Regions from separate parts of the Paenibacillus sp. JZ16 genome, predicted to be linked through region 2. Evidence: predicted binding sites of a transcription regulator. Region 2 holds the regulator's gene; the other holds the start of a gene.
The links. The regulator CtsR, encoded in region 2, represses protease genes until heat stress. The targets are predictions, from matches to a motif close to ATGGTCAATAAAGGTCAAACA.
Positions count from the first base shown of each region.

Region 1: clpP (ATP-dependent Clp endopeptidase proteolytic subunit ClpP) is a predicted target of CtsR. The motif match lies at 7,235-7,255, and genes of this name have one in related genera.

Region 1 is NZ_CP017659.1:4,591,107-4,602,014, forward strand. Features, by position in the region: gene BJP58_RS20940 (SIMPL domain-containing protein) at 1-122, shown strand, start outside; gene BJP58_RS20945 (ABC transporter ATP-binding protein) at 526-1,497, shown strand; gene BJP58_RS20950 (ABC transporter permease) at 1,494-2,342, shown strand; gene BJP58_RS20955 (ABC transporter permease) at 2,388-3,149, shown strand; gene BJP58_RS20960 (ABC transporter substrate-binding protein) at 3,209-4,261, shown strand; gene BJP58_RS20965 (hypothetical protein) at 4,493-4,714, shown strand; gene BJP58_RS20970 (PdaC/SigV domain-containing protein) at 4,885-5,958, shown strand; gene clpP (ATP-dependent Clp endopeptidase proteolytic subunit ClpP) at 6,563-7,159, opposite strand; tRNA gene BJP58_RS20980 (tRNA-Arg) at 7,322-7,396, opposite strand; gene BJP58_RS20985 (sugar-binding transcriptional regulator) at 7,656-8,699, shown strand; gene gap (type I glyceraldehyde-3-phosphate dehydrogenase) at 8,800-9,804, shown strand; gene BJP58_RS20995 (phosphoglycerate kinase) at 9,999-10,908, shown strand, end outside.
Region 2 is NZ_CP017659.1:3,645,623-3,656,530, forward strand. Features, by position in the region: gene BJP58_RS16805 (protein-arginine kinase McsB) at 52-1,116, opposite strand; gene BJP58_RS16810 (protein-arginine kinase activator protein McsA) at 1,155-1,679, opposite strand; gene BJP58_RS16815 (CtsR family transcriptional regulator) at 1,704-2,165, opposite strand; gene BJP58_RS16820 (GntR family transcriptional regulator) at 2,525-3,241, opposite strand; gene BJP58_RS16825 (sugar kinase) at 3,249-4,265, opposite strand; gene dagF (2-dehydro-3-deoxy-phosphogluconate aldolase) at 4,258-5,013, opposite strand; gene BJP58_RS16835 (DgaE family pyridoxal phosphate-dependent ammonia lyase) at 5,015-6,118, opposite strand; gene BJP58_RS16840 (amidohydrolase/deacetylase family metallohydrolase) at 6,096-7,199, opposite strand; gene BJP58_RS16845 (hypothetical protein) at 7,555-8,301, opposite strand; gene BJP58_RS16850 (ABC transporter ATP-binding protein) at 8,298-9,026, opposite strand; gene BJP58_RS16855 (GntR family transcriptional regulator) at 9,023-9,388, opposite strand; gene BJP58_RS16860 (ABC transporter permease) at 9,435-10,193, opposite strand; gene BJP58_RS16865 (ABC transporter ATP-binding protein) at 10,186-10,908, opposite strand, start outside.

The DNA.
Region 1 (10,908 bases), 950 kb from region 2:
GTCTCGAAAAAATGGCGATGGAAGCACAATCCACGGCAGCGGACGCGGGCGCAAACACATCCGTGAAGCCGGGCGAAATCAAGATCTCGACGCAGCTGTATGTGCAATATGAGCTGAAGTAGTTGTTGTTTTCGACTCAGCATGCAGAAAACCGTTCATCCGGATCTTACCGGGTGGACGGTTTTTTGTGTATCCTTATTCGAAAAATGAAATACCATAATCAGGGACCACATCCGTCCCTTCCCCTGTCGAAATACACAGAAAAGTGTTGTGTATAGGGGGAAAACGAGGTATAGTGAATATGCGAAAAACTGAACTTTGATCTGAACGTTACAGCCATACCCATGGATATGGCTTTTTTTTCTTAGTCGAGACTTCTAGCATCCTCCACCTTTAAGAAACGGATTCTGCCAACCTGAGCACAACAGGCAGTAGGACCGTTTCTTCTTAGTGGGGAACGTTTTTGTGCATACTGGTTAGCAGAAATGTACACATGGAATAGGTCACATTTTGAAGAAGGGGTTGATGCATGTGATTGAACTTGTCCAGATCGAGAAGCATTTTCAGGGACAAGCGGTCGTGCATCCGCTGTCGCTCTCCATTAAAGAAGGGGAATTCCTGACTTTGCTGGGCCCCAGCGGCTGCGGCAAAACGACGATTCTCCGAATGATAGCAGGATTCGAACAGCCAACCAAAGGACAGGTCTGGCTGGCGGGTCAGAATGTGACGGAAATGCCTGCGAACAAGCGGGATTTGAATCTGGTATTCCAACACTATGCTCTGTTTCCGCATATGACCGTAGAAGATAATATCGCTTTTGGGTTGAAAATGAAAAAAATGCCACGTCAACTCATCAAGGAGCGGGTGGACGAGGCTGTTGCCATGACGCAGCTGACGGCCCTGCGGGAACGCTTCCCGCACCAGCTGTCCGGCGGACAGCAGCAGCGCGTGGCCATCGCCCGCGCCATTGCCAACAAACCGAAGGTGCTGCTGCTGGATGAACCGCTTGGGGCACTGGATCTGCAGCTGCGGAAGAATCTGCAGTCCGAGCTCAAGCATTTGCAGCGGACGCTCGGGATTACGTTTGTATATGTAACGCACGACCAAGAGGAAGCCATGATGCTCTCCGACCGGATCGTCATCATGAACCATGGACGGGTAGAGCAAATCGGTACGCCGCGCGAGATCTATGCGAGACCGCATACGCTGTTTGCCGCTACGTTTGTAGGGGAGAATAACGTTTTTTCCTCGCCAGAGGGTCTCTTTGCCGTGCGGCCGGAGAAACTCATTCCCCAGCGGGAATCGGGTGCCAAGAAGAGCGGCGTGATTGAGGATGTGCAGTACCTCGGCAGCGTTCATAAACTGCTGGTCCAATTGGATGATGAGCCGATGAAGGTCATGATTGCTCTCGATATCTCGGATGATCAGCCATGGGAGGTTGGCGAACGGGTTGGGGTGAACTGGAACGCCAAAGATGAGGTGATCATCGGATCATGAGGAAATCAAGGTTCCTGTTGACTCCGGTCCTGCTGTGGTTATCCCTGTTCCTGATCGTTCCGATGCTAATCGTGGTCGGCATCTCTTTTCTCTCGCGGGATTCGCTGGGGAACGTCGTGTTTTCCTTCAGTCTGGAAGGATACAAGACCTTCTTTGATCCATTATATTTGGGGATCTACTGGGATACCTTGGTACTGTCGCTGCTGACTACGGTGATCTGCTTGTTAGTCAGCTATCCTTTGGCCTATTATATAGCCAACGCTTCCCCGCGTATCCAAACCTGGGGATTAATTCTGATCACGGTCCCGTTCTGGATCAACTTTTTGATCCGCACCTATGCCTGGGTCCTGCTGCTTCGGACCCAAGGCGTGGTGAACAGCCTGCTGCTGTGGATGGGATGGATCGACGAGCCGATTCAGATGCTGTATACGTACGGCGCCGTACTGCTCGGGATGGTGTATAACTTCATCCCCTTCATGGTGCTGCCGATTTACGTGGCCCTGGAGCAGATGGACAAGCGTCTGCTGGATGCGGCCAGCGATCTGGGCGCTTCCAGGTGGAAAGCATTCCGGCACATTACCTTGCCGCAGAGCAAATCCGGCATCATGACGGGGGCGGTTCTGGTCTATGTCTCGACTTCCGGGATGTTTGTAGTTACGGATATTTTGGGAGGCGCGAAGTCCTCCATGATCAGTAATATCATTCAGCAGCAGTTCCTGGGTGCGCGCAACTGGCCCTTTGGAGCGGCGTTGTCGGTGATCTTCGTGATTACGTCCCTGGTGCTGATCCTGCTCTTTAACCGGGCGATGCAAGCCCGCCATCAACGCGTAGGGGAGGGGAGATAGGTGAAGAAGAAGAATCACCCGCTGCTTGGGATTCACTCTTTCCTTATGATGGCTTTCATCTATGTACCGATCATCATGATCATTATCTATTCCTTTAACAACACGCGGCTCAGCGGCAATTGGGAAGGATTTACATTCGATTGGTATGTGTCTCTATTCGAGAACCGGCACGTGATGGAAGCGCTGATGAACAGTTTAACGGTGGCGGTCATATCGACGATCATTTCTACCCTGCTCGGAACTGCGGCGGCGCTCTCGCTTCGGACTCTGGGACGCCGAGGTCGCAGCGGCATGAACGGGCTGCTGTATCTGCCGGTCATTATCCCGGATATTATTATGGGGCTGTCGCTGCTGGTATTGTTTAGTCAACTGAATATGCCGCTTGGCAAGACGACGGTGATCATCGCCCATATTACGTTCAGCCTGTCGTATGTGTATGTCGTAGTGACCGCCAGACTGTCGGGCATGGGCAAACAGCTGGATGAGGCGGCCCAGGATTTGGGCGCTACGCCTTGGCAGACGTTCCGGCATGTTACATTGCCGCAGATTGCTCCGGGCATTATCTCCGGCGCCTTGATTGCTTTTACGCTGTCATTGGATGACTTTATGGTTAGCTTTTTTGTCGCTGGCCCCGGCTCAACGACGCTGCCGATCTATATTTACGCTCAAGTGAAGCGCGGCATCTCGCCAGAGATTAACGCGCTGTGTACGCTGCTCATTCTGGTCAGCATCACGCTGATTCTGTTAGCGCAATATATTCTTAACCGCGGCAACGGGGAAAAGAAACATAAAACATTACCGATCTAAGCATAGGTACTGCTTTTTTCGAAATAAAACATGGAAGTGGAAAGAGAGGAGATATTGAATTGAAAAAATCAAGATGGACCCGCCTGCTGACGGCAGGCATGGTTGCGGTATTGTCTGTAGGACTCTTGGCCGGTTGCGGATCGGATAAGGAGACGCTTCACATTTACAGCTGGGCGGATAACTTTGATCCCGAGGTGCTGAAGGACTTCGAAGAGAAGTTCGACGTAAAGGTAACCTACGACAATTACGCAAACAATGAAGACCTGCTGGCTAAAATCAAGGCTGGCGGCAGTGGGTATGACCTCATTCAGCCGTCCGATTATATGGTCAAAACGATGATTGAATCGGAGCTGCTTGAGCCGCTTGACATGAATAATATCCCGAACTTCGTCAGTCTTACGGATACTTTCAAAGATCCTTCTTATGACCCGGGCAATAAATATTCAATTGTCTACACGTCCGGTGTAACGGGTATTGCATATAACAAGAAGTATGTGAAGGATGAGATCAACAGCTGGGAAGATCTCTGGAACCCGGAATACAAGGGTAAAGTCCTGCTTCTGGACGACAACCGTGAAATGATCGGCATGGCGCTGAAGAAGCAAGGAAAGTCCAACAGCAGCACAGATGAAGCGGAAATCACCGCAGCTGCGGATGAGCTGAAGACCCTGCTCCCGAATGTGCTAGCGTTTGATACGGATAACATCAAGCAGAAGATGATCCAAGAAGAAGGCTGGATTGCTACGGTATGGTCCGGAGATGCCGCCTTTATTGCTGCGGAGAATCCGGATGTGGCGTATGTCGTGCCAGAAGAAGGGGCTACCATCTTCTCTGATAACTACGCGATTCCTAAGGGTGCCAAGAATAAAGAGCTGGCCGAGAAATTCATCAATTTCATGATGGAGCCTGAGGTCAGCGCCAAAAACTATGAATTTATCGGATACAGCAATCCGAACACCAAAGCGATGGAATTCCATAGCGAGGAATACCGCGCCAATACGATGATCAACCTGACAGATGAAGAGCTGGGCCGTACCGAATGGCTGGATAATGTTGGTGACTCGCTCTCGATCTATGATCGTTTATGGACCGAACTGAAGAGCGGTCGTTAATTATAGGGCTTGCATTTTCATGTTTTTGTAATAAAAAGAGTCTGTCCCATTGGGGGCAGGCTCTTTTTTGTTTGTAAATAATAGTCCCTTAGTCCCGGGATAGGAAGAAATAGCCGATTTATACGAATCAAACCACAACTTCGGGGCCCGTTTCGTTGTTATATATAAAGGAGGACGCAAATAACTTAAACCAGGTTTCTATACGTTTAATCAGGAAAAGGAGAAAGCGGCTTGAGCGATGTGATGGGTATGTTTTTGATTGCATTGGTAGTTGCCGGGGTTGCAGCCGTTTTATTTCTGAACATCTTCAGGAAAAGCGCGCTGCATCTGCTGTTATTGAGTGTTCACAGTGCGCTTGTGGGAATCGGACTACTTCTATTAAGTTATGCAGCCCAGGGAAGGAAGTCTTGCTGTTTATGGGTACATGCGCTCTCTTGTTCGGTGTATTTCTAAGCGTAAAAGCATTCACTCAGAAAGACTTGGCGAACGTATAGGTCCTATGGCCTGGAATCAAAATTGTCATTGACTTTGTTACCAATACATTGAAAGCTTTCCTTATAATGATTAAGGGTAATAGATTAACAACTAACGGAAACTTAATTTAACAAAGGTGGAATTCTGATATGAATCCTAAATTACGTGTATGTGCATCATTAATTGCAACTAGCGTCCTGCTTGGCGGTCTGGGTTTGAGCGGACAGGTCATCGATGCAAGTGCCGCTAAGGCACCCGTTTCCGCCAGCCAAAAATCGTCAAAAAATGAAGTCGTACTGAAATGGAATGGCAAGACCCTGTCACAGAAAGGTCTCGTGCTGCACGGGGTAACTTATGTGCCGGCAACCGCTTTGCGGGACGGCCTGGGAATGCCTCTTAAATATGATGCAAAAAAACGTACGTATACACTGGGTAACGGTTATAACAAACTGAGTGCCATCGTATATGATTCAACTGAAATCGGTATTCTGGTGAACGGTTCGTATGCCGGCGAACCTGGGGGACAGATCATTAATGGTCGTCTGTATGTGCCATTCAAAACGATCAGCGAATACATGGGTGTTCAGGGACAATGGAACCCTTCCGTAAAAACACTCAGCATGACGCAGAAGAAACAGAACGACATTACGATCAAATCGGCTGCGCTGAAGAAAAAGATTCAGGGCGTGGATGCCGTTGTGAACTATCCTGTAATCAGCGGACTCGCCAATGAGGAGGCGCAAGCCGAGATCAATCAAGTGCTGAAAGAAAATGCGTCCGGCGTAATCACCCGTGCCGAAGGGAATGCTGAGGAATTCCCGCCGTCGGAATCCAGTTTCCCTTATGAATTTAGCGGTGACTTCGTGGTCCATTATAACCAGAACGATATCCTGAGCATTACGGCATACGATTATTCCTACACGGGTGGCGCTCATGGCATGACCTTCCGTAAAAGCTTCACGTTCTCCTTGAAGGATGGCAAGAAAATGCAGCTGGGCGATTTCATCAACCTGCAGGGCAAGAACAAACAGAAGCTGAACAACCTTGTGCTGAACAAGCTGAAGAAAGAGGGGGGCTACCTCAGCGGATTTGAAGGCGTGCCTGCCGATGCGGACTTCTACGTGAAAGATAACGCTGCGGTGCTGTACTTCCAACTTTATGAGTACACCGCATATGCTTATGGATTTCCGGAGTTTGAGCTGAAGCTGAAAGAGTGGAAGTAAGAGTATACGGGAGCGGTTTGTGTAAACTGCAATCAATTATTTTCATACTATAGCTTGCCTAGAAACATGATGTTATCCTGATGTAACACTGTGCTGGAACGAGTTACGAAAATCCCTTGATCATGGAACGTGGAGAGTGTATTCTCCTTTCCTGCGATCAAGGGGTTTTTCGTTTATCTAGAGACTTGCCTGGATGATAACTTGCACGTCTTGTACATCTGCACACTGCTTCTGCTCCCTGTGCACGCGTGGTCCGTGGCAAGCAAGCCGTTCGTTGAAATGGCCACCCTGCACGGGTCTTCTTTTATTTTCCCTCCCCACAAGTTAAGGCAGGCCTTTTAGGAGGGGGATGCTCTTGAGCTAGTCTTTAAGTTTTTATAGATAAGGTCAGGTCGTACCAAAGTGAGAGTATCCTCGGAGGAGCAAAGCGTTCGCCTTTGAAATCGGGAAACCTCCCTATCCATTCATTCAAGTTTCCCGATTTCAACAGCGACCGGAGGGGATACTCTCACTACCCTAAATCAAAGTTTTCTAAGAAATCCCCTTCGGAGGATAAGAAAGGGCAGGCACCGGATAACGGCGCCTGCCCTTTACTTCATTTCTTTTATAAGCCTTGCGGTGGTGTGTTCTCTAATACTTGATCAATCAGACCGTATTCTTTGGCTTCGTCAGCCGTCATGAAGTAGTCACGATCGGTATCCTTCTCAATGCGCTCCAGCGGTTGGCCCGTGCGATCGGACAGGATGCGGTTCAGCTTGTCGCGCATTTTGAGGATGCGGCGAGCACGGATCTCAATATCCGTGGCTTGACCTTGTGCGCCGCCGAGCGGCTGGTGAATCATAATCTCGCTGTTAGGCAGACCGTAGCGTTTGCCTTTAGCGCCTGCGTTGAGCAGGAATGCGCCCATGGAAGCAGCCATGCCGACACAGATCGTCGAAACGTCCGGCTTGATGAACTGCATCGTATCGAATATCGCCATACCTGCGGTAATGGAACCGCCAGGACTGTTGATGTAAAGATGAATATCCTTCTCAGGATCCTCAGCCGACAAGAACAGCATTTGGGCAATGATGGAATTGGCGACCACGTCATTTACGTCGGAGCCGAGGAAGATAATGCGGTCTTTCAGCAATCTGGAATAGATGTCGTACGCCCGCTCACCGCGGTTGCTTTGTTCAACGACCATAGGTATAAAACTCACGTGGAAAACCTCCTCTTAAGTACCTCATATAAATACTGTTACCGTATTACCCACATGATAAACAATTTAAATCAAAAAGTCAAAGATAGTCAAACTATTGGGTAAAAAAAAGAGCCGTCATGGGCGCTTTAGGGTAATCAGTATAGAGAATAAAAGTTATAATGGCGCGCCCGCGAGGAATCGAACCTCGATCTCAGGCTCCGGAGGCCTACGTCATATCCATTGGACCACGGGCGCAAAAAAATTAGCAACGAAGTTGATTATACCGCATCTATTTAAAAAATACAATAGCAGACAAAACTTTGTTCCTATTATATAGACGAGCCAGTACTTGGCCATAATGTATAAGAATGCCCGGGGCAGAGAAATATACTTTCGGACACTTGCAACCGGCATAATTATTGGTTAGAATAAAGGTGGGACTTAAAAAGTTCAACTGGGACATTTTACGACCAGATAGAGGAGAGCCGAGACGAAGTTTGCAGGAGTGGAATGCATGCGTAACCTATTAGAAATACAAGAGCAGCTTCTGCCGGATCTGATGGACACTCTTAAACGAAGGTATACCATCCTTCATCAGATCAAGTTGTCCGGAATTGTTGGCCGAAGAACATTGGCTTCATCACTCTCGATGACCGAGCGTGTTCTCAGAGCAGAGACTGATCTTCTGAAAGCGCAGGGGCTGATCGAGATTGAAACGCTTGGCATGCGCATCAGCAGCTCAGGGATATGCTTGCTGGAGGAGCTGGAGCCGGTCATGAATGAGTTATTCGGACTGGTTGAACTGGAAGAGAAGATTCGTCAGGCTTACGGGCTTCGTAAAGTGGTCATTATTCCCGGTGACAGCGAGTCATCTCCGGAAGTCAAACGTGAGCTTGGCCGGGCCGGAGCAAGAACGCTGCTAAGCTTTGTCCAAGATGGAGATACGATTGCCGTAACCGGCGGCTCCACGCTCGCCGAAGTGGCCGAGCAGATGTCCTCTTTGCCAGGCGGCGAACCGCTGACAAGCACTTGGTTTGTGCCAGCGCGGGGCGGTCTTGGGGAGAGCGTGGAGATTCAAGCGAACACCATTGCTTCCAAGATGGCAAAGCGCGTTGGAGCTGAGTACCGATTGCTTCACGTACCGGATCTGCTAAGCGAGGATGCCTATCAGTCTCTGGTGCAGGATCAGCATATCCAGGAGATCGTGGATGTGATCAGGCGCTGCCGTGTCATTATTCACGGCATCGGAGATGCCATGGAGATGGCAAGAAGGCGCAAGCTGGATGAAAACTCTATTCAGAACTTGCAGGCAGATGGCGCGATTGCGGAATCCTTCGGCTACTACTTCAGTGAAGATGGTGAAGTTGTCCACAAAATGCTTACTCTCGGGCTGCGGCTTGAGGATATTATGCGGACAGAGACGATCATCGGCATTGCTGGGGGTCAAGGCAAGGGCAAGGCGATTCATGCGGTGCTGAAATTCGGACATGAGGATATTCTCGTTACCGATGAAGCCGCGGCACTGGAAGTCGAGAAGGAGATTGACGCCGGGATTTGAACCCACGGGCGTGCACACTGATTTTTCCTTATTGTTGTCTTGATTGGCTTAACGGCCAATCTTGAATATATAAATTTTACAAATATGGAGGGAACTACTCATGGTTAAAGTAGGTATTAACGGTTTTGGACGTATTGGACGTAACGTGTTCCGCGCTGCGCTGAACAACAGCGAAGTTGAAATCGTGGCAATCAACGATTTGACGGACGTAAGCACGCTGGCACACCTTTTGAAATATGACACAACTCACGGAAGACTTAATGCAACGGTTGAAGCTAAAGAAGGCGCACTCGTTGTAAACGGCCGTGAAGTAAAAGTATTCGCTGAGCGTAACCCTGAAGCATTGCCTTGGGCTGAGCACGGCGTTGAAATCGTTGTAGAATCCACTGGTATTTTCACAGCGAAAGACAAAGCTTCCGCTCACTTGAAAGGCGGCGCTAAGAAAGTTATCATCTCCGCTCCAGCAACTGACGAAGATATCACGATCGTTATGGGCGTTAACGAAGACAAATACGATGCAGCTAACCATACTGTAATCTCCAATGCTTCTTGTACAACAAACTGCTTGGCTCCTTTTGCTAAAGTTCTTGACGAGAAATTCGGTATCGTTAAGGGTATGATGACTACGGTTCACTCCTACACGAATGACCAGCAAGTGCTTGATCTTCCGCACAAAGATCTGCGTCGTGCTCGTGCAGCTGCTGAAAACATCATTCCATCCACAACTGGTGCTGCTAAAGCGGTTAGCCTCGTTCTGCCACAATTGAAAGGCAAATTGAACGGTATGGCAATGCGTGTACCTACGAAGAACGTTTCTGTAACGGATCTCGTAGTTGAGCTGTCCCAAAATGTAACCCTTGAAGATGTAAACGGAGCTCTGAAAGCAGCTGCTGAAGGCCCGCTGAAAGGCATCTTGAACTACTCCGAAGAGCCGCTTGTATCCAGCGACTACAATGGCGACCCAGCTTCTTCCACTATCGATTCGCTCTCCACTATGGTAGTTGGCGACAACATGGTGAAAGTAGTTTCTTGGTATGACAACGAGTGGGGCTACTCCAACCGTGTCGTTGACCTCGCTGCTTACATCGCAAGCAAAGGTCTGTAATTGATCTAGCCATACAATCGAAGAGGAGTTCCGTTTCACGGGTCTCCTCTTTGGTTCATGGTTTTTCCTTGTTTTCATGCCAGAGCACTGGGAAGAATAGACAAGATCCGGGCGCTGGTTAGCGATAGAGAGAGAAACGAGAGCAACTGCATGCTGTCGGTGAGGAGAATAGTTTTCTTAGGAGGAACGTGGAGATGAACAAGAAAAGTGTACGTGATGTAGAAGTAAGCGGCAAACGGGTGTTTGTCCGCGTCGATTTCAATGTACCGCTCGAAGATGGTAAAATTACAGACGACACTCGTATTCGCGAGACTTTGCCGACCATTAAGTATCTGGTAGAGCAAGGAGCGAAAGTCATCCTGGCCAGTCACATGGGTCGTCCAAAAGGAGAGGTCGTTGAATCTTTGCGCCTGACTCCGGCAAGTCAGCGTCTGTCCGAGCTGCTCGGCAAACCGGTAGCCAAAGCGGATGAAGCGGTAGGAGAAGCTGTTAAAGCTCAAGTCGAGAAGCTGCAAAACGGCGATGTGCTCGTGCTTGAAAATGTTCGTTTTTACGCTGGTGAAGAGAAGAATGATCCGGAACTTGCGAAGCAATTCGCCGAACTGGCCGATCTGTTCGTGAATGACGCGTTTGGTGCTGCTCACCGTGCGCACGCTTCGACAGAAGGTATCGCTCATCATCTTCCGGCTGTATCGGGATTGTTGATGGAGAAAGAGCTGTCCGTTCTCGGCAAAGCCCTTTCGAATCCGGACCGTCCTTTTACCGCCATCATCGGTGGATCGAAGGTTAAGGACAAAATCGACGTGATCGACAACTTGCTTACGCTTGCTGATAATGTCATCATCGGCGGTGGACTTGCTTACACGTTCTTCAAAGCTCAAGGCCATGAAATCGGCCAATCTCTGCTTGATAAAGAGAAGCTTGATGTTGCACTCGGTTTCATCGAGAAAGCTAAAGAGCTGGGCAAAAACTTCTACCTGCCGGAAGATATCGTCGTTACGGACGAGTTCAGCGCAGACGCGAATACCAAGGTCGTTGATATCGACGGCATTCCTGCCGATTGGGAAGGCGTTGACATCGGACCTAAGACTCGCGCCAAGTATG
Region 2 (10,908 bases):
CAGCAATAGGACGCTTAAACCGTCATCCAACAGTAAAACGAGTATAAATCCTTAATGGTTACCCAATGTTTCTCTGATAAGCTTAGCCCTGTACATGTCGCGTTCGGAAGGAGTCATGCCCTCTCCATAGGTCTTCTGCAGAAAGCCCGGCTGCGTCTTCACATTCAGTTCATTCATGACCGGGATTTCCGGACCGTCCAAGAGGCCGAGATCCACGCCAAGCCGAACATCGGACAAACGCTGGGCCGCTTCCTTGGAATCCATCACCGCCGCATAGGACAGTATGCCATAGGAGCGCATAACCCGATCCGTAATCCGGAGCTTGGATTCACCCAAGAGCCGGGCTCTGGCATTCTTCTCATGCTCGATGATTTGCAGGGCAACGCTGTGCAGATTCTCAATGATCTCCGTCTCGGTTTGACCGAGCGTAATCTGATTCGAGATTTGAAACAGGTTGCCTAATGCTTCGCTGCCTTCGCCGTAAATCCCTCTTACAGTCAAACCTACCTGCGATACAGCCGAGAGAATCCGGTTAATCTGCTGTGTCATAACAAGAGCGGGCAGATGCATCATGACCGATGCGCGAAGGCCGGTTCCGACATTGGTCGGACAGCTGGTAAGATAACCTCGCTTGTCATCAAATGCATAATCGATCTCGGATTCAAAAACATCATCCAGCGCCGTCGCACGTGCCCATGCCTCACGAACCTGAAATCCGGGATATAAGCACTGTATGCGCAGGTGATCCTCTTCATTGATCATAATGCTGACGGATTCATCTTCCGTAAGGATGACTGCACCGTTTCGGGATTCATTCGCCAGATTGGGACTGATCAGATGCTTCTCAACAAGAACCTTCTTATCCAGCTCATCAATCTCACTTAATTTAATTACATGTAAATCCCCGAAATCCTGCAAATCGTCCTTATTCTTCAACACATTCGTCAGGCGCTCTAGCACTTCTCCTGACTGCTGATCCGTTGCCAGCAGCGGGAAAGGAAGATGCTGCAGATTGCGCGCCACCCTGACACGGGTGCTGATGACAATGTCGGAATCCTGACCGTTTCCGCGCATCCACTCGCTCAGCGCCGAATCGGTAAACCGGAGATTAGACATCACGCATTCCTCCTACTAAAGTGCAAAATCTTACAATCTTATCCCTGAGCCATATTTCGCTCCAGCTCACGGATTTGGTCCCGGATCTCGGCAGCCGTTTCAAACTCCTCCTGCACGATCCGAATTTGAAGCTCCTTCTTAAGCTCATCAATTTGGCGTTTGATCTGAATCCGGCCACCTGTACGCTTTGGCACTTTGCCGACATGGGATGTTCCTCCATGGACTCGCTTAAACAATGGATCCAATCGATCCGAAAAGTATTTATAACACGAGCTGCAGCCGAACCGGCCAAGCTTGCTGAACTGGGAATACGTCATACCGCATTCTTCGCACTGCAGCGTCTGGGCCATTTTTGCGCCGGGGCTCTGGCCCTTGCCTGAAGGATCCAGATCCAGAAGACCTGACAGCAAACTGTGTATAGAAAAACCATTCGACGTGCCGGGGATCAATTCCCCTTTTTCGCGGGCACAGGTTTCACAAAAATGAAACTCCGTTTTCTCCCCGTTCACAATTTTGGTGAAATGAAGTGTCGCCGGCCGTTTACCGCATTCTTGGCATATCATAATCCGATGCCCCCTTACACAGACTCACTTACCTAATAAAGAAATAAGCATCGCCTTCATAATCCTTGCACGCAGCTCATCCCGATAAGGAAGCTTCACATTCAGGCACTCCCGTGAAATGGCGGCCCGCATCACGCTGGCCTCCCGCTTCGTTAAAAAACGGGACTCCTCCAGCTGGTAAATCAATCCTTCAGCCACCGTCTGGTCAATCATGCTGCCAATGGTATGATGAAGATGCTGCTGGAGTGCAGTATGCTGGGGAAGCTCGATACGTTGGATGCGTATGTACCCGCCCCCGCCGCGCTTGCTCTCGACAAGAAAGCCCTTCTCCAGCGTAAACCGTGTACTGATCACGTAGTTAATCTGGGAAGGAACGCAAGAAAATTGCTCCGCCAGATCGTTGCGTTGAATTTCAACGGTACCCTCCGGACTTTCCTGCAGTATGCTCTTCAGGTATTGTTCGATAATATCAGAGATATTACGCATTGGTCTGTTCATCCTCCACTGTTTGAAACGTTAAGACGGATAGTGATCTTACACGTCCGCACAGAGCCTTGCTTATACGTTAATTTTAACCTTAATCAAAACCAGCGAACCCTCTCGTTGACTTTGACTTTCTTTGACTTTGATCTCATTATAGCACATTTTTTCATTTTGCCAAGAGGTACTTCTCAATTTATCGCGCTTTGCCTAATTCTTATTGTACCCAGTTCTTTGATCGCTTATAGCCTCTTCTTCAAGAACAATTCGTACAAAGGGCAGCAAAAAAAGAAGCAGCCTCCATACCGGTGAAAACCGGTTACAAGGCCACTTCTCCATATCATAATGCTGTATCGTGTCAAGCTTTAAGCGTCATAACTGATCAAGTAGTGCTGCAGCTCCGTATTGTAATAACCGATGCTGTATTCAATGATGCTGCCTGTCCCGTCATAAGAGGTTCTGAGCCGCTTCAGTAACGGAGAGCCTACACTTACTTCAAGCAAGGAGGCAGTCTCTTCATTTGCCACGGTTGCCAGGAAACGGTCGCGGAAATTCTCCAGCGTAATTTGACTTTCCTCGATGCGGTCATAGAGAGACGGTAGTTCGGTGGAACCGAACTCTTCACCCATATCCACTTGGGATGACACGTAGTGAGTGTAGTAAATAAAAGGACTCCCGTCCAGTAAATACAATCGTTCAATAAGCAGGCACCGCTCCCCGAATTTTAAGAACAGTTCGCTATCCGGCTCATTAAGCACCCATTCCGTCTTCAGGTGACGCTTCCGAATCTGGTGTCCTTCTTCGACCAGAATCTCGGTAAACAGCTTGCCTTTGGAAAGCTTGGAGAAGGAAGTATTCCGGGTCACAATCGTTCCTACCCCGCTCCGCTTCTCTACATATCCTTCCTGATACAACTCCTGGATCGCATTGCGGACCGTCATTTTGCTAACGTTAAATTCCTGCTCCAGCTGCGGCTCGGAAGGAATATGGGAGCCGAGTGGATATTCCCCATGCAGAATCCGATCTTTTATGATCTTCTTGATTTGCAAGTATAGCGGACCGTTCTTCCGCGTGATCGACATGCTTCTCCTACCTTTCCACGTCAGACATATGATGACTCATTGCCTGAAGCACTTCGCGTTCGTTCGCCGTCGGCGTATCCCCTGTTACGGTATGGGCAAGCATCGCCGCAGCTGCGGCAAAATCAACCGTCCGATTCGGTTCATAACCCTCCGAGATCCCGTGAATCACCCCGCTGGCGTAAGCATCACCCGCGCCGATACGATCATGAACGGAAAACGTCAACGTTTTGGAAAAATGAAACGCTCCATCCGTGTAGAGATAGCCTTGCAGGGAATGGGTGTTATCCCCGTTGATCTTGCGGTGGGTACCCGACGCAACCGTAATATTATACTTCGCTGCCACCTTCGGAATCAACTCCTGCAGCTGTTCGTTCCGATCCTCCCGGGTCGTCTCCATACCAAGGATATAGATAGCATCCTTCTCATTCATAAAGACGATATCCGCCAATGACAGCATTTCCTCATAGTGCGGCTTGGCAAACTCATAGCGGTCTGTCCCCCATAAAGAGGGACGATAATTGCAATCGAACACAACGGTTCCCCCGTTAGCCTTAACTTCACGAGCCAGTGTCTTCATTTGACCTCGTACCGTGTCATTCATGGAAAGAGTTATACCGCAAAAATGGATCATGTCTATCTTTTGGGCAATCGCACCGAAATCGTACATGGCATCCTCTGCCGTGTTAAAGCTGCTGCCCAGCCGGTCCGTATAGGTCACGCGTCCGGGTCTGACACCAAAGCCATTCTCCAAAAAGTACATGCCAACATATTTGCCTCCGCGGCTTATGAGCGAAGTATCGATGCCAAGCCTGCGCAGGTAGGAAACCGCCGCTTCGCCAAGCGGGTTATCCGGCAGCGTGCTGACCAGGTAACCGTTATGACCGAACCTTGCCACAGCCGAGGCGATGTTTACCCCCGTGCCGGAAAAGGAATAATTCAGATGGCTCTCTTGAGCCAAGGAAGCATATCCCGGTACTTGAAGACGCATCATCACTTCGCCATATGCGGCAATCGTCTTAGGCATATTGATCAACCAGCGCTTTTAGCTTGCGATGCAGCTCTTGAACATCGCTAATGATTGTATCTCCGCTTGTCGAGTCGATAATCGAGGAGTACACGTGCGGGATGACCTGCTGCACTCCCGCTTCGAGTGCGATGCGCACGATGGCTTCAAAATTCTCTTTATCAATCCCGCCTGTTGGTTCAAGCGCGAATCCTTCCTCCGCACACGCCTTCGCTACCGCGCGGTACTCATCCTCCAGCTTCAAGCCCTGCATCGGGAAGTACTTCAGTGCGTTACCGCCCATATCGCGCACCAGCGCGATGGCTGCTTTTACAGGTACGATGGCTTTGTCCGATCCGGCAGCGCTCACCGGTCCGGTTGAGATATTCACGTAGCCCACTTGACCCGAAGGAGAAACAAGGCTGTTAATCCAGCTTTCTTTGCCATCCAGATTGGCACGTGTAGCACCGACCGCCGGGAACACCTGATTGATATGCGTGCCTGGGTAGCTTTTTACAATCTCGGCTACCACCGCAGCTTGGCGGTTATCGCCGGCACCCAATCCGATCGATACCGCATCTTCGATAACGGCGCCGTACTCCTTCATCGCAATAACGGCCTCTTGTGCATTCGGATAATTTTTGGACAATACGCCGACCAGCACATGCCCTTCCGAAGCTTCAAAAATTTCCTTCGCATTCTGAATGCTGCCTGCAAGCACGTTCAGTGCCGCGCGATTTCTGTAAAGACGTTTCTCCATGTTTGCCATCTTAGTTTCCCCCTGCAATCTGCTGTATTCTCGTTATAATGACCTGCAAATCATCCCCGGAAAGCGAGCGAGGATCAATATCAAAATATCCCTGGCGAACGCCGTAATCCCTGGTGTACACAGCAATATCGCCTTCGCGAAGCTGATCGTTCATGGACTTGGCACTGACCCCGGCCGCATTTTCATCGACTTTCACGCGCCCCCTATAGATCGCCCTTCCCGCTTCGTCCTGAACAATGGTCACCTCAATGCCCGGCAATTTCGATAAGGTTTTCATTTCCTCCAGTGCCGCTTTCTCCTGCTCACTCTTATCTTCCTTCACCATATACTCATCCAGCGCCTGAAGCAGTCCAAACGTCGTTTCCTTGCCAACCTTCATGCTGCGCCCAATACCATGCAGCTGCGCTTTTACCCACTCGACGTATTGACGTTTGCCGCCGACAATGCCGGAGGTCGGGCCTTCAATTGCCTTGGATCCGCTGTATATCGCCAGGTCTCCGTATTTCACATACTTCTGGATATCCTCTTCGGCAGCAGCGTCGATAATCAGCGGAAGTCCATGTGCCTGGGCCACTTCTGCCACTTCTTCCACCGAAATCATATTTTTCTGTACGCAATGATGGGATTTCACATACAAAATAGCGGCTGTACGCTCATTAATCGCTTCTGCGATATGCTCCTTGCGCCCTTCGTTGGCATACCCAACTTCAACGACCTTGCCGCCCCCGAGATAAACCATCGTTTCAACAGGTGCACCATACTGCACATTATGTCCCTTAAACATGATAATCTCGTTCTTCGCGATTGGCTCCTGGTGCAGTCGGTCACTGCGTCTGCGATTGCCTTCGGTGACGATTCCAGCCACGGAAAGCGCGATTCCGCTGGAAGCGGAATTGACAACGACCGCAGCCTCGGAACCAAGGATGCGCGCCATGTAGTCGCCCGCCTTATCTACCAGATCCGCGATTTCCACGTAACTCTGCCCGCCGATCCGCATCGCTTCCATGACGGTATCCGTCGGCGCCGATACGCCAAGAATACTCATGCGCCCGCTGGCATTAACCACTCGTTTCAACCCGTATTTAGCATGTAATGAATGATCCATTGACAACCACTCCTCTGGCTTCGATATATCGATCAGCGATTCGGGTCTCCCCTTCGGAATCCGTTAAACTCATAGCGCCCTGCTGCAGGGCAAACAGCGTCAGGTGAGCGGCATCGCCGGCCTGAATTCGGCCAAGCTCCGGACGGCGCAACCATCCTGCTGCATGGTCCGTTACCGCTGAGACCACCTCCTGCAGGCTGTACCCCAAATACAGGAACTTCGTCATGACATTAGCCAGGCTGTACACCGGGCCATGGATGCGATTCCCGCGATAAATATCGGTGCTGATCGTGTCCGGCTTAATCCCTTGGGCCTTGGCATATTCCGCCACCAAGAACGAGAAGCTTGCCGTTCCATGGCCCACATCCAGATGGACGCCGCGAGCTATCGCTTCCACCAGGGCAGGGATCGGCTTCCCGTCCGAATCAAATAAATTGTTGGCTTTGCCGTTCATATAATGAGTAATAATGTCGTCTTTCTGAAGCAGCTCCAATACTTCCTCAATCGGAGGTGGCCCTGACCCGATATGTACCATCAGCGGCAGTGACGTTTTATCCGACAATTTTCTTGCGAGTCGAAGCGGTTCCACCCCATTGTCCTTGACGACGCTTTTACTAATTCTGGCCTTGAGTCCAATGATCAGATCCGGATACGTGTTTACCGCCTTTGTTGCCTTCTCGGCATCGATCCATTCCAGACTGGACAACTCGTCGACCCGCTGCAGACCGATATGCGAAATATTCAGAAAAGCAAACACATTCGTCTTGGACCTGGCAACCTCGGCTGCCAGTTCTCCAATCGTATCCGCGCCGCAGCTCCCTGCGTCGATTATGGTGGCAACCCCTTGCTTAACGCCGATTTCGTCGATGGCATCTCCGTAAGGCTCCAGCTTAGCGACCGCATGGACATGCATATCGATCCAGCCGCTGGACACATATAGACCTGTACCATCAAAACTGTTGGCACCCTCGGCCGTGTTTGCATCCGTTATTTCGGTTATGAATCCATTCTCCATGACAATGTCAAAAGGTTCATCCTCATGGACCGTCTTTACATTGCGTATAATAAAACGCTGTTCCAATATTTTCATAGCTTCACTCCTTCAGCCTTGCCGGACCAGCCTTGGATCCTCTTATCCCGTCGGTTTACATTGTGTAAGTTGAGTGTCGTGGTTATAGCATAGCACAGAACGAGCGCTACGTGAATATAACGTTATAATGTTTGAGTCACAATTACGTATTTATCCCTATTTCACATGATCTAATGGAGGGTTCCATTCTTGCTCAGGAAGGCTAGGGTTTGATTCTAGTTCTGTCTCATCCCTATGATCTCCTTCCATACGCAAAAAAACTGCCCTCGATAGGCAGTCTCTTTGTTCGTTCTATAGTCTAGACCTTGTTCATTCGTTTTCCTGATTTCCAAGTATCTTTTTTTGGTTAAACCTCAACCTTCCGGTCGATGAGGTAAACCGTTGCATACAAGATCAAGGCAGTCATTATTACATCGAAAGCAAACGCCCCCCATGCAAACGTATATTGCCCTCCAGATACGGTAAAGTTCACCTCATTCTCGAACGAAATGGTGGTCATCGGCCCGATCCATGCTGCTCCTTCTCCAAAGAGCAGGTTGCTGAGCCAGCCAAGAATGTACTGCAGTACAAAAAACACCAGAATACCGATCCATACACTGCCTTTCTTTGTGATACTTCTGGCCATGGTTATGGCAAAAAATATCGTTATCATCAAATAGATGAATTTCCATACCATATGAAGAGCAAGCCCGATATAATACAGGACAGGGAAGTCCGAAAAATGGAGAGTCTCCCACGGGATGCTTGCGGAGTCCCAATAGTACCACAAATGCAGAGCCATCAGAACGCAAAGCGCCAGTAAACTCGCGCAAGCCAATATAAGGGAGGAAACCACGTTCCAGACAGAACGCACGGGGAGCAGACGCCGGTGATATGCCTGGATATTAAAATCGAATGTCCTGCAAGCGACCACCAGCGGCAGTACGCTCATGGAGCCATATACCAACATGCTTAAACCGAACATGATTCCAAGCTTCCATTCTCTTATCGAGCCTGTGACCGTGATCGCCATCTGTATAATGAGTAGAATCGCGAAGGCGCCAAGCAGCGTGGTCGAGTTTCTCTTCCAGTCGTATTTCAACAGTTTCATCATTCTGCATACACCTCTTTAAACATCTCATCCACGCTTTTTCCGTGTCTCAGGCGGATGTTCTCAACTTCGTCATGCATGACGACTTCGCCGCCCTGAATAAAGATCACTTCATCAAATATCCGCTCAATATCCCGGACTAAATGGGTTGAAATGATAATGCTGCTGTCCTCGTTGTAGAATTCCACAATCGCATCCAAAATTTTGCCCCGGGCTACCGGATCCACTCCGCCAATCGGCTCATCCAGCATATACAGCTGGGCTTCACGGGACAAGGCCAATGTTAACTGCAGGCGCTCATTCATTCCTTTGGATAAGGAACTGATGCGGTCATGGGTCTTTAAATTCATGAACTCCAGCATGTTGCGTGCCTTCTCCACATTAAAGTCCTCATAAAAATCTTTAAAATATGCCACCGCATCCGATACCTTCATCCAGGATTCCGTCACGGGCCGATCCGGCATAAAGGAAACGACGGCTTTCGTTTCCAGGCCGACCGGTTTGCCGTTGACGTAAGCGCCGCCCGTTGTGGGCTGAATCAACCCAGCGGCAATTTTCATAAGCGTACTCTTACCACTGCCGTTGGTGCCCAGCAAACCAATGATTTTTCCACCGTTGATATCCAGATTAACATCATGTAATGCTCTGCGGCCACCGGCATACGTTTTGGTCACGTTCTTTACCTGTAACAGATTCTCCACCGTGATTTCACCTCCGCTATGGATCATGGCTGCTTCACAGCATCTTCCACGATCGATATGATATCCTGATCTTTAAAGCCAAGCTCCTGCATGCCGCGAATAAAGCGTTCCAGCAGATCGCCTGCCATTTCTTTTTTGATTTCCATAATTTTGGATTCCTCGCTTGTCACGTATCGCCCCAATCCCCGCCGCGTCTCCACAATACCCTCACGCTCCAATTCCTGAAAAGTTCGCTGCACCGTGTTTGGATTTATTTGAAGCTCACTCGCTAATTCTCGAACCGATGGGATTTTATCACCGGGCTGCAGTTTGCCGATGATGATTTCTTTCTTTAAATACGTCATGATCTGTAAATAGATCGGCAGATTATTGTCGAATTCTATACTCACTGTCGGGTTGCTCCTTTCCGCCGCTCTACCTCGAACTCAGTGTTCCTTATGCGACATCCCGTTTTTTAAACGTAACAAAGCCTATCGCAAGAAACAAGAGGAGATATACAGCGAGCATCATCATTGAGAATGTTAAACTCATGCCTGGAATCGGAGAGCTTGCGCCTCCGCTGTACATGGAAAGATCCACGTTCAGGAACAGAAGGTATTTAGACCAGGAGTAACGCGCAAGCAGCTGTACCACCATACTTTCCATAATGACCATGAACATGCCAATACCGATTGCAGGACCGGTAGATCTCGTTAGAATGCCTACCATAAAGGTTAGCGTTACATAAACGATCGTATACACCAGGTTGTTCACGGCTCCAATGAGCACGTCGCCAAGCGTAACGGAGCCGACATCCATGCCAAACGTAATTTGACCTGTCAGCACGGCTACAGCAAACATGAAGGCCACCAGTGTTAAGATGTAAATCAATACGGCCACATATTTCGATGCCAAAATTTTGGTGCGGCTCTGTGCACGTATAAGCAGCAATTTGATGGTTCCCATGCTGTGTTCCTTCGCTACGGCTCCTGCCGTCACGACAATGGCGAGCAGGGTCAGCACTTGCCCCATTCCCTTGGTTGTAACAGCTATCTCGGCAAATTCATAACCGGTACTGCTCCCACCGGAAAACTTATAGAGCAAGGACGCCGTGAAGACCACCATTCCGGCCAAAAGCGCATAGGGCAGGAAGAAGCTGCGTTTCTTGAACATTTTGAGCCATTCATTCCAGACGAGATTTCCAAAGCTACGCAATGCGGTTGCCTCCTGTCCATTTTAAGAATTCTTCTTCAAGTGACGATTTGATCTCTTCCACGCGGTAAATCCGTACCCGTGCATCACACAGTGTCTGGATCAGCGAAGGAATATCTTCTTCCTGAAGTTGAAGGGTAATGATTCCCTCCTCCAGTTGGGTGCTCCGCAATGTGATGTTTTGCAAATGTCTAATCGTTTGTTCAGCCATGGTCGCGTCATTCACGCGGAAGCTTACCGTAGTAAATTCTTCATTAACGACTGTCCCCCCGATAGAACGCTCGGTTACGAATTTCCCCTCTTGGATAACGACCACACGGCTGCACATCAGTTCCATCTCCGACAGCAGATGGCTGGATACGAGAATGGCAATTCCCTCATCTTTGGCGATTTGCTTCAAGTAATCCCGCATCTCGCGGATACCCGCTGGATCCAGGCCGTTCGTCGGCTCGTCAAGAATGAGGATGGATGGATTATGCAGCAAGGCCTGCGCTATTCCAAGCCGTTGGCGCATTCCCAGGGAATAAGCGCGCACCTTCTTGTGGATGGCATCCTGGAGCCCAACAAGCTTAACAACCTCCATGATTCTCGTGATGGTCACTCCCTCAGACATCCGCTGGTACTGTCTCAGGTTGTCATAACCGCTCATGTACGGATAGAATTCCGGATTCTCGATGATGCCCCCGATATGCCGGACGGCTTGAACGAAGTCCTTTTT